DNA from 2 places in the Bradyrhizobium sp. Crot121 genome. Region 1 is predicted to be linked to the other one. Evidence: predicted binding sites of a transcription regulator. Region 1 holds the regulator's gene; the other holds the start of a gene.
The links. The regulator LexA, encoded in region 1, represses DNA repair genes until DNA is damaged. The targets are predictions, from matches to a motif close to TGTTCNNNNTGTGTTCNG.

Region 2: recA (recombinase RecA) is a predicted target of LexA. The motif match lies at 3,093-3,110, and genes of this name have one in related genera.

What each region holds. Positions count from the first base shown of each region.
Region 1 is NZ_JCAMOR010000111.1:10,859-16,477, forward strand. It holds gene AC5ZGW_RS42035 (ComEC/Rec2 family competence protein) at 348-2,636, shown strand; gene AC5ZGW_RS42040 (hypothetical protein) at 2,646-2,867, opposite strand; gene AC5ZGW_RS42045 (hypothetical protein) at 3,005-3,430, opposite strand; gene lexA (transcriptional repressor LexA) at 3,723-4,424, opposite strand; gene AC5ZGW_RS42055 (molybdopterin molybdotransferase MoeA) at 4,626-5,619, opposite strand, start outside.
Region 2 is NZ_JCAMOR010000017.1:110,722-116,340, forward strand. It holds gene gcvP (aminomethyl-transferring glycine dehydrogenase) at 1-658, shown strand, start outside; gene AC5ZGW_RS17430 (hypothetical protein) at 813-1,793, opposite strand; gene recA (recombinase RecA) at 1,901-2,989, opposite strand; gene AC5ZGW_RS17440 (hypothetical protein) at 3,249-3,428, shown strand; gene AC5ZGW_RS17445 (hypothetical protein) at 3,559-3,726, shown strand; gene AC5ZGW_RS17450 (hypothetical protein) at 4,547-4,756, shown strand; gene AC5ZGW_RS17455 (DUF6894 family protein) at 4,868-5,101, shown strand; gene AC5ZGW_RS17460 (hypothetical protein) at 5,129-5,359, opposite strand; gene AC5ZGW_RS17465 (hypothetical protein) at 5,440-5,619, opposite strand, start outside.

The DNA.
Region 1 (5,619 bases):
GCTCGCGGAGTGCGCGTGATGCGTGACGCTACAGGCCTGATTTGCGAGTTGCGTCCGCAACGCCGGTCTCAGGGAAGCCTTGAACCACCTGAGAAGGGCTCCAGCGGTCTTCGAACCGCGAGCCACCACTGCCTCTTTCCCATCTGTCCGGGTTGAGGCGTGACGGTACTCTAATCCTCAATGGGACTGTGGCCTTATGAGACTTTCGGCTCAATCGGGCTTGGAGCGCTAACATCGGATACGCGCCGGCAGGGCGTCCTTTCCTCCGTATTCCGCATCTGTTCCGCTATCCCGCGGATACCCGGTTCCGGTAGCTTTGTTGAAGCAGGAATACTCCAGGGCGCAGGATGTCGGACGAGGGCAGGACGCCGGGCGGCAGGCGCGGCTATGCCGGCACCTGGCCGCCCCGCGAGGCGGTGGCGCCGGCGGGTGGTTATGCCCCGATCGGCGTCGGCGCCTGGCCGCCAATCGTCGAGACGTTGCGCCAGTGGGTCCGGGCGGAAGCGGGCGCCGGACGGCTTCTGCCCTGGGTGCCGGTCGCGTTCGGCTGCGGCATCGCGCTTTACTTCGCCGCCGACCATGAGCCAGTGCTGTCGGTCGCGGTCATCGTGGCTATCGCGCTATGCGCTGTCGCGTTCCTGCTCAGGCGGCGGCAGGCGTTCGCTGCCGCCGTCATCATTGCCGCCGTTGCGACGGGTTTTGCGGTTGCCACCTGGCGCACCGCGCGGGTCGCACATGGCGTGCTGGCGCGGCCGATGTTTTCGGTGTCGCTCACCGGATTTGTCGAGACACGTGACATCCGCGAGCGTACCGACCGTTTCGTGCTGCGCGTCGCGAGCATCGAAAGCCAGCGCGGCGCGCCGAAGCTCGAGCGTGTCAGGCTGTCGGTGAAGAAGGGCACTGCCCCTGACGTCGGCAGCTTCGTCGAATTGAAGGCACGGCTGCAGCCGCCGCTCGCTCCCTTACGGCCCGGCAGCTACGATTTCAGCCGCGATCTCTATTTCCAGGGCATCGGCGCCTCCGGTTTCGTACTCGGCGCGATCAAGACGACGGCGTCGCCGGAAGGCCGCGGATTTGCGCTGCGCTATGCGGCGTTCATGCAAGGCATGCGCGATGCGATCGATGCGCGGATCCGCAACGTGCTCGAAGGCGACAATCGCGCGATCGCGACCGCACTCCTGACCGGCCGGCGCGATGCGATCTCCGAGCCGGTGAATGATGCGATGTTCATCTCGGGGCTCGGCCACGTACTCTCGATCTCGGGCTATCACATGGCGGTGGTCGCGGGCGTGGTCTTCTTCGCAGTCCGCGCCTTGCTCGCACTGTTCCCGGTGCTCACTGTGGGCTTTCCGATCAAGAAATGGTCCGCCGCGGCGGCGCTGGTCGCTGCCGCCTTCTATCTGCTGCTGTCGGGAGCGGAGGTCGCGACGCAGCGCTCGTTCTTCATGACTGCGGTGGTGCTGATCGCCGTCATGGTGGACCGCCGCGCGGTGACGTTCCGGACGCTCGCAGTCGCGGCCATGATCGTGCTCGCGATCGCACCGGAAGCGCTGGTTCATCCGAGCTTTCAAATGTCGTTTGCGGCCACCCTCGGGTTGGTGGCGCTGGTGCAGATTGGCATGCCGCATCTGTTTGCCGCGCCCGATCATTCCGCGACCGCGCGGATCGCGCTGTGGGGCGGGCGCGAGATTGCGATGCTGCTGCTGGCCTCGCTGGTAGCGGGGCTGGCGACCACGCCCTATGCCGCCTTTCACTTCCATCGGGTGGCGCCCTTCGGCGTGCTTGCCAATCTGGCGGCGATGCCGGTGGTGTCGGCGCTGGTGATGCCGGCTGGGCTGCTTGGCCTGCTGGCGATGCCGTTCGGCTTCGATGGCGTGTTCTGGGCGATCATGGGCAGCGGCATCGACTGGATGATCGTGGTTGCGCAATGGGTCGCCGCGCTGCCGGGCGCAGTCGGCCACGTCAGTGCGTTCGGGATCGGCCCGCTGATCGCCGCGAGCCTGGGCGTCATCCTGCTCGGGCTGTTGCGCACGCCGCTGCGCTTCGCCGGCGCGGCGGTGCTTCTCATTGCGGTGGTCTGGGCGGTGAGGGCGCCGCAACCCGACATCCTGATTTCCGGCGACGGCCGCAATGTCGCCGTTCGCGGCGGTGACGGGCGGTTGCACCTGATGCGGACCGCGAAGGACGCGTTTCTCGCCAAGGAGTGGCTTGCCGCGGATGCCGATGCCCGCAGCGCGAGCGATCCTTCGCTCACGGAGGGCGTGTCCTGCGATGAGAGCGGCTGCGTGACCTCTGTGGCCGGTGGCGCGTTCATCGCGCTCACGCAGCGATCCGAGGCGCTCGCGGACGATTGCGAACGGGCGGTGCTGATCGTGACCGCACGGCCGGTGCCACAAGGCTGTGCGGCGGCGGTCATCGATGCCGAGCGCCTGCGGCGGCAGGGCGGGCTGGCGCTGCGGCGGAACCGGAACGGCTTCGTCATCGATGCGGTCAAGCCCGCCGGCCTCGACCGGCCGTGGTCGCCTGCGGTGTCAGGCGAAGGCGAACCCGAGACCACGATCCGGATCCAAGGGGCACCCGCGCTGCGCGCCATCGATGCGACCCCGTCCGAGTCCGACCTGCAGCCGGAAGACTGAGCGCTCCCGTCAATCTCCACCGGCGTTGGCCGGCAGCTCGAAGGCGCCGAGCCGAAATTCGTCGGGACCGCCCGAATGCGACGGCACTTGCACGAGCGTGAAGCTCGCATCCGGAAATCGCTCCCAGATCGCGAGATCTTCCGCTGCGACGGTGAGCCAGCCGAACCTGAACATGTATCGGCCGGGCTGGGCCACCCGTCCGGCTTTTTGCCATGTGATCTTGGTGACCACCGATCATGCCCCTTGCGAATAGTTCAACAAAACCACATCTGCCCCGGGATGGCCTCCGGGGCCGCTCGAATACTTTGCTTTTCACCCGCGGCAACGTCCCGCCGGCCGAGACCGGCGGCGCACGCTGCCCGAAGCTCTCAGCCGATGAACAGCGGGTTCGGCGCGGGGCGCTGGTCGACCGCCTTCGGTGCCGGCTCTGCAACATGATGCGTCACGGGCAATTGCAGCACGGTCGCCCGCTGCCCTTCGCAGAGCTGGGTCACCAGCACATGGCTGCCATCGGGGAAGTCGATCGCGTCGTGATGACGATCCCGAATATGCGCATCGATCTGGTTGAACTTGCCGACACGGAAGCCGGTCGTCTTGGTCCAGATCCAGCGATTGTCGTAGCGGACGTTATCGGCGAACGCGAGTTCGGTCCCGGGAAGCATGCAGACTGCGACCGTCGGATCGCTTTCCGAAGCGAAGCCGCGGGTCGAGGTACCGCGGAAGGTGGTGGTGATAAGCGTCTCTCCAACCTGGGCGGGACGCGTCGCCACGGCATGCAGGCTATAGTCACACATCGGATTGCTCCTCATTCGAGATAGCCGACCCGGCCTGGGAAGAGGCGCAGGCCTCTATCAGAGTGGACGATAACTTATAAGCCTCTGCTCCGTTCTTGGCATTTGTACGGCCCGCGCCCTCTAGCCGTTCACAAACACGATAGGAGGCGCTGCCGCACATCTCCTTGCACCGAGAGTGCCCCGGCGAACTTACCGGGGCTCTTATTCTAATCACTCTAAATCGTTCTTGTCAGTGTCCTTGAGGGCAGATCACCCACCAAAGTACCAGACGAGCTGCTGCGTCCTCGTCGGCTCAGTACTTGCGATAAAGCCCGATCAGCTTGCCCTGGATCCGCACCCGGTTCGGCGGCAGGATGCGGACTTCGTAGGCCGCATTGGCAGGCTCAAGCGCGATTGACGCGCCGCGGCGCCGGAAGCGCTTCAGCGTCGCTTCCTCCTCATCGATCAGCGCCACCACGATGTCGCCGGTGTTGGCGGTGTCGTTACGCTGGATCAGCGCCATGTCGCCGTCGAGGATGCCGGCCTCGACCATGGAATCGCCGCGCACCTCGAGCGCATAATGCTCGCCGGAGCCGAGCATGTCGGGCGGCACGCTGATGGTGTGGCTGCGGGTCTGCAGCGCCTCGATCGGCGTACCCGCCGCGATCCGGCCCATCACGGGAACGGCGACGGGACGGTTGCCATCGTCTTCGGCCACGGCCGCGCTGGTCGTGCGCTTGCCGAGCGTGCCCTCGATGACGCTCGGCGTGAAGCCGCGGCGGCCGTTGCCGGCGGCGGAGAGCTCAGGCAGTTTGATCACCTCGATCGCGCGGGCGCGGTTCGGCAGGCGGCGGATGAAGCCCCGTTCCTCCAGCGCCGTGATCAGGCGGTGGATGCCGGACTTCGAGCGCAGGTCGAGCGCGTCCTTCATCTCGTCGAAGGAAGGAGGCACGCCGGCCTCTTTCAGCCGTTCGTTGATGAAACGCAGAAGTTCATACTGTTTGCGCGTAAGCATCGCGAGCATTCCCCCGGTTGGTAGCGTCGTTCGATCCGAGACTTGAGAAGAGCTGATCTCGGGAGTCACGCACTCCCATTCGTAGACAGCGAGTTTCGAAACAAATCATGAACGGACACTATATGTTCGATATGTGTTCCGCAACCACTTAATTTCTGGTGAACGCGACCAGAGATGCTCCGGCAGGTGTTGGTCGCAGCGTCATTCAGGCAATCGGAGGATGTCGCAAGGCGCGCCTTTTGCTGCGGCCGGCGCGAATGGCGGACGGATCACAAGTGCCTGCGCCGCAGTGAGATTCCCAAGCAGCGAACTGTCCTGCTTGGTGACCGGCGTTGCGATCAGCGTGCCGTCGTCGCGCTCTTCGAGTAGCGCACGAAGATAATCTTCGCGCTGATCGTTGGCGGCGAGATCGCGGCCGAGCAGGGCGCTTTCCGTCACGTGATGAATCGCCGAGCGGCCGAGCAGGGCCCGAATCAACGGCACCAGGAACAGATAGGCGCAGACATAGGACGACACCGGATTGCCGGGCAGGCCGATCACTCGCATCGCGCCGAGCCGGCCATGCATCATCGGCTTGCCCGGCCGCATCGCGATCTTCCAGAACGCCATGGTCACGCCCTCGGCCTCAAGCGACGGCTTCACGAGGTCATGGTCGCCGACCGAGGCGCCGCCGGTGGTGATGAGGATGTCGGCGCCCGCGGCATGCGCGCGGCGTATGCCGTGGGTGGTGGCGGCAACCGTGTCGGCGGCGACCCCCAGATCGATCGCTTCAGCGCCTTCTGCACGCGCCATCGCCCGCAGCGCATAGCCGTTGGAATAGACGATCTGGCCTGGACCCGGAGAGGTGCCCGGCATCACGAGTTCGTCGCCGGTCGCGAGCACGGCGACCTTGGGTCGGCGCCGCACGGGGAGTTCCGGATAGTTCATCGACGCCGCCAGCGACAGCGCGCGGTCGGTCAGCCGGCTTCCGCGCCTCAGCAGCACGTCACCCTCGCGGAAATCGACGCCGGCGGGCCGGATATGCCGCCCGGCGACAGCGGCCTCGGTGATGGTGATGTGATCGCCATCGACCCGGGTGTCCTCCTGGATCACGACCGCATCGGCGCCGGCGGGAATGACGCCTCCGGTGAAGATCCGTGCCGCTTCCCGCGGACCAAGTTCCCGATCGAACGGCCGGCCCGCGGCGACTTCGCCG
Region 2 (5,619 bases), on a different contig from region 1:
GCACCCGGTCGGGCCGGTGTCGGCCGCGCCGTTTGGCTCAGCGTCGATCCTGACCATCTCCTACATCTACATCCTGATGATGGGCGGCGAAGGCCTGACGCGCGCCACCGAGATCGCGATCCTCAATGCCAACTACATCGCCGCGCGCCTGCAGGCGCATTTCCCGGTGCTGTACCGCAACGCCAAGGGCCGCGTCGCGCATGAATGCATCGTCGATCCGCGGCCGCTGAAGACCTCGGCGGGCGTCACCGTCGACGACATTGCAAAACGCCTGATCGATTACGGCTTCCACGCGCCGACCATGAGCTTCCCGGTGCCGGGCACGCTGATGATCGAGCCGACGGAATCGGAATCCAAGGCCGAGATCGATCGTTTTTGTGATGCCATGATCGCGATCCGCCAGGAGATCGCCGAGATCGAGAGCGGCCGCTTCAAGGTCGAAGCCTCACCGCTCCGGAACGCGCCGCACACCGTGCACGATATCGCCGACGACGAATGGAATCGCGCCTATAGCCGCACTGAGGGCTGCTTCCCCGACGGCGTCTCTCGATCAGACAAATATTGGAGCCCGGTTGGCCGCGTCGACAATGTCTACGGCGACCGCAACCTGGTGTGCTCCTGCCCGCCGGTGAGCGATTACGCGCAAGCTGCGGAATGAGGTGACCCCGTCATTCCGGGGCGCGCAAAAGCGGGCCCCCGGAATCTCGAAATTGCAGAATTGTAGGATGGGTAGAGCGCAGCGAAACCCATCGCGCCCGTGCGCTTGGCGGCAATGATGGGTTTCGCTGCGCTCTACCCATCCTACGGCCGTGTCACGGCGCGACGAGCCTCGGATTCCAGCGCCAGAGGTTATCGTTGGTCAAATGTGTGCCGCCCCACCAGCGGTCGATCGGGTTGTGGCGGCTGAAATCTTCCTTGTGGGCGACGACGGCCTTGCCAAACTTAGTGAGCGACAGCCGGCTACGCAGGAGCGCCGTATGCCGGTCCCGCAAGTTATCCCGTCTGATCGTCCGCAGCTCTTCGTCGAGTCCCGCGACCGCAGGGGTCGGGCCGAGCCCAAGCCCGTCAAGCAGGTAACCCCGCTCCCACTCGTTGAAGACGCGCGTTTGGCGAAGCTTCCTGAGGTGGAAAAGCGGGTTGATGTTCGCATAGCCCCTTGAGATCAGCTCCAGCATCCGCATTTCCGTAGCACCCAGCCCGGTGGAAGCCGAGGGAAGCTCTTCGAGCAGATCAATCAGAGTTCGCCTGAGCATCGGCAGCGCACTCAAATCCTTGCCCAGGAGGTGAAAGCAAGGTTCTGACGTCGGCGCCCTATACGCCTGCCAGCTCATGCTTCCCGTTTCAAGCATTGCCCCGGTAACATCGACTTTGCGAACGTGCTGCGCGGCCGGCCCCTCGTGGTCCATCATGATCAGATCGAAGTCGACAATGCGCAACTTCAACTTGGCTGCTGTTTCCGGGTAGGAACGAAAGAAATCAAGCAGCAAGATCAGCTTCAACTGATCATCGGGCTCTGGATCAAACCATAGTTCGATAGTCTTGTATGGCTTGCAGAAGTCGACCAAGGCGAGGTCCTTGCGAGCTTCGCTGTCGTTGCGAAACTCGCCGACGAAGTCCGACCAATGAGATCCCGGACCGTGTTGCTCCGAACGCGCGGCGACATAGGTGGCGAGATCGTCGGGAGACGGCAAGCGCCCCCATACAAGACGAGTGGTGAAAGGAATGACAGCTTCAGCGAGGTCCATGCGCATGAGGCCGTAGCCGGACGAACTGGTCAGGATCAGGCGCTTCATGGCCCCCTCGGCAATCGCGCAAAAAACAAAACGGGCGCCGAAGACGTCGGCAACTCAACGTCCTCAGCGCCCGCTTCCCGCGAAGAAATCGGATATTTCGAAAAAACTTACTCTTCCGCCGGCTCCTCGCCGTCGGCGTCACGCTCGGGGGTGCCCGCGAGGATCTGCTCGGCGATCAGGCCGGAGTTCTGCCGGATCGCAAGCTCGATCTTGCTGGTGATATCGGGGTTGGAGCGGAGGAACGCCTTGGAGTTCTCGCGGCCCTGACCGAGCCGCTGGCTGTCATAGGAGAACCAGGCGCCGGACTTCTCGACGATGCCGGCCTTGACGCCGAGGTCGAGGATTTCGCCCATCTTGGAGACGCCTTCGCCATACATGATGTCGAACTCGACCTGCTTGAACGGCGGCGCCAGCTTGTTCTTCACCACCTTCACGCGCGTGGTGTTGCCGACCACCTCGTCGCGCTCCTTGATCGCGCCGATGCGGCGGATGTCGAGGCGAACGGAAGCGTAGAACTTCAGCGCATTGCCGCCGGTGGTCGTCTCGGGCGAGCCGTACATCACGCCGATCTTCATGCGGATCTGGTTGATGAAGATCACCATGGTGTTGGACTTGTTGATGGAGGCGGTGAGCTTGCGCAGCGCCTGGCTCATCAGGCGCGCCTGCAGGCCGGGCAGCGCATCGCCCATCTCGCCTTCGAGCTCGGCCTTGGGCACCAGCGCCGCCACCGAATCGACCACCAGCACATCGACCGCGCCCGAACGCACCAGCGTGTCGCAAATCTCCAGCGCCTGCTCGCCGGTATCCGGCTGCGAGATCAGAAGCTCGTCGATATTGACGCCGAGCTTACGCGCATAGACCGGGTCGAGCGCGTGTTCGGCGTCGATGAAGGCACAGATGCCGCCCTTCTTCTGCGCTTCCGCCACCGTGTGCAGCGCCAGCGTGGTCTTGCCCGACGACTCCGGCCCGTAGATCTCGACGATACGTCCCTTCGGCAAGCCGCCGACGCCAAGCGCGATGTCGAGCCCAAGCGACCCCGACGATACCGTCTCGATATCCATCGAGCGGTCGCTCTTGCCGAGCTTCATCACCGAGCCCTTGCCGAACTGGCGCTCGATCTGGGACAGCGCAGCAGACAGAGCTTTGGATTTATCCATAGAGGATCCTTCGACAATACGCAGCGTAGTGGCGGACATTGGATGTGCTCCTTATGACGGGGATTCGCTAGCGGGACAAACGGGGCGCGATTAAGAAATCGATGGTTTATTGCGTTGGAAATTCTGTACCACCTTTGTTCCATGTTCGCAATATGTTCTTTTTGCCCCCAGCCACTTCGAACCAAACCTGCACCGTCCGAGTTGCCCGTCCATCATCGGCAGCGGATCCGCCCCGTAGGCGTCGGTGGCTGAGAGACCAATCGCGCTCCCGCCTGCATAAATCTGAGGGAGCCCGAAGATGATCGACTGGCGCACTCATATTTGCCGCCCTTCCCGGACACAGGACGATGTCATCGCTACACGGTCGCGCGAGATCGTCGCCCAGTCCTTCGAACTCCTCGAACAAAGTGCAAAGCCTGACACGTTCCTGGGACGTCAAACCTTTGAGCCGTTTCCGAGAGAGGGCGACAATCCGTAGTTCTCCGACCGAGAACGAAGTTCCTTTCGAGCTTAACGCAAGTTAGCGGGCATCCGGGTTTCCTTCCTTGCGAGGGAGCATCTCTTCCGTTCCGGAATTGTCTTTCAGACAGATCAGAACGGGAAATGCCATGAGGAACACGCTGCAAGACCCGCGCTACTGGCGAGAGCAAGCGGAGGAAACCCGTACCAAAGCAGAGTCGTTTGCGTACCGTAGCTCGCGCGAAAGGCTGCTTAAGATCGCCGAAGAATATGAGCGGCTGGCTGTCTACGCCGAGCAATGGCAGTTGCAGCAATAAGGCCGCCATCCCGTCGAGATGGTTGGGAAGAACTAGCAGTCGTGAACTCGACTGCGATCGATCAGGCGCTCGCGCAAAGCTCGTCGCGTGCCTTGCGAAGGTTCCTCGAACACGCGCTCCAGATCGACGCTTGCGCGCAATGGCTTGCTCGCTGGCATCCGATCGCCGCCAACGGCAAGCACTGGAGCGACAGCCCGCGCAGCCTGCAGTCCCATCGCCCAGCTACGATTGCTCCGCCCCGATGACAGCGATCGTCCGCGACTGAAACCCAATGTGGGCGAGCACTGGGTGTCCATGTACCGATCGAGCCCGCGCGGGCGCCGTAGTTCTCCGGACAAGAACAAAGTTCCATCAAAATGTTCGCGATTTGGTGCATCTGCCCGAGAACGCACGAGTTTTCGAACGGGCCTGCTTGACGGTATCCCTCCACACCTGACGGGATCGTAGAGTGCTTCCGGCTCCTCGGACGACAAGTTGCTCGTCGGTCCGGACGCGTCCGAGCTTGCCCAAGGGCCGCCGCGGCTACCACGTTTCGAGATGGTTCCGTCACGCATCGCATGACGCAGTTTGATCGACCGCGTCGGCAACGGCGTGTCCAAGCGGAACTGCCAAACCCTGGGAAAAATATGCAGCCGCTGGAACGGTCGAATTCGATCGATGTTAACCTGCGTTAAACTCGGGGACGGCGATTGAGGTTTGGGAATACCGGGACTGGCGATCGGATCGCGCAAGGCTGCGGCAACTGCCCTTCGGCAGACTGCAAGGTGGCGCAACATTCGTTCGGCCCGGAATACCGCCGGGTGTGCGCGGAGCCTAAAAGATGATCCATAAAGGCGTCGAATATACCGTCACACCGGCCACCCCCGGTGTGTGGAAGTGGCAGTTTCAGATCGGCGATACAATCAAGACCGGCAAGACCGAGGCGAAGCTTCAGTTGCTCGCGATCCGACGGGTTCAGTTACGCATCGACCGCGAGCTGAAGAAAGCCAGCCGCGAAGCGAGCAGCGCCGCAGGCTCATCATTGCGCTGACAGCACTCCCGTAAACAACCGGGATTGATCTTTCCCCCGTCAGGACCTCCACTGAGTTTTTACTCCCAGTGGGTTGCCGGTCGGCGGCCATTGATGCGCCGGTGCCATCTCATGCCGCTCTATTTCTTTCGCATCCGAACCGCCGACGGCACCGGCATCTGCAACGACGGTGCCGAGTTCGCTGATCGCGACGCTGCGTGGAAGGAGATGACGCGTGTCTGCGCCGACATGATCGGCGGCGTGTCGCGTCATCTTCAGGAAAATGCGGAGTGGCAGATAGAACTGCTGGACGAGGCCAAGAGCCTGGTCTTCCGGATCCGGCTGGTCGCGAAAACGCTGGAGTAGATCAACACGGTTTGGGAGTCTGGCTCGTCAATCGGCGCTGGCGAGACGACGCATCGTGAATTCGATCCGGTCGCCGGGCAATTCGCGCCAGCTTTCCACCGCGCTCATATAGGCGGCCTTCGGATACCGGTTGAGGAAGTCGCGCGCCTTCAACCGCGCCTCGTCGCGTGGCAGGGTAAAGGTCTCGCGCAGGAAGCCGTCGCCCCGCTTTCGCCGGGCGGCCATTCGGCTCGCGAGATCACGCGGACGCAAGGCCATGTCGCAATTCCAAACCAGGTGACGACAGGCCAAATATAGGGCGAGCGGAGACCGAATCCGAGTCTCCGCGCGGGCCGGCGCTACTGCTGCGCGCTGCCCGTCTTGGTCTTCGGCTTGGCCGGGGTAGCGGCTTTGGGGGCCTCGCTCCGCACATTACCCCACGGATCGGATGAGGTCTTGGCATCCGGAATCTTCTTCAGCGATTCCCTGTAGGCCTTGTCCCTGACCTGGTCCTGCTCGATCTCGTCCGGCGTCTTCGT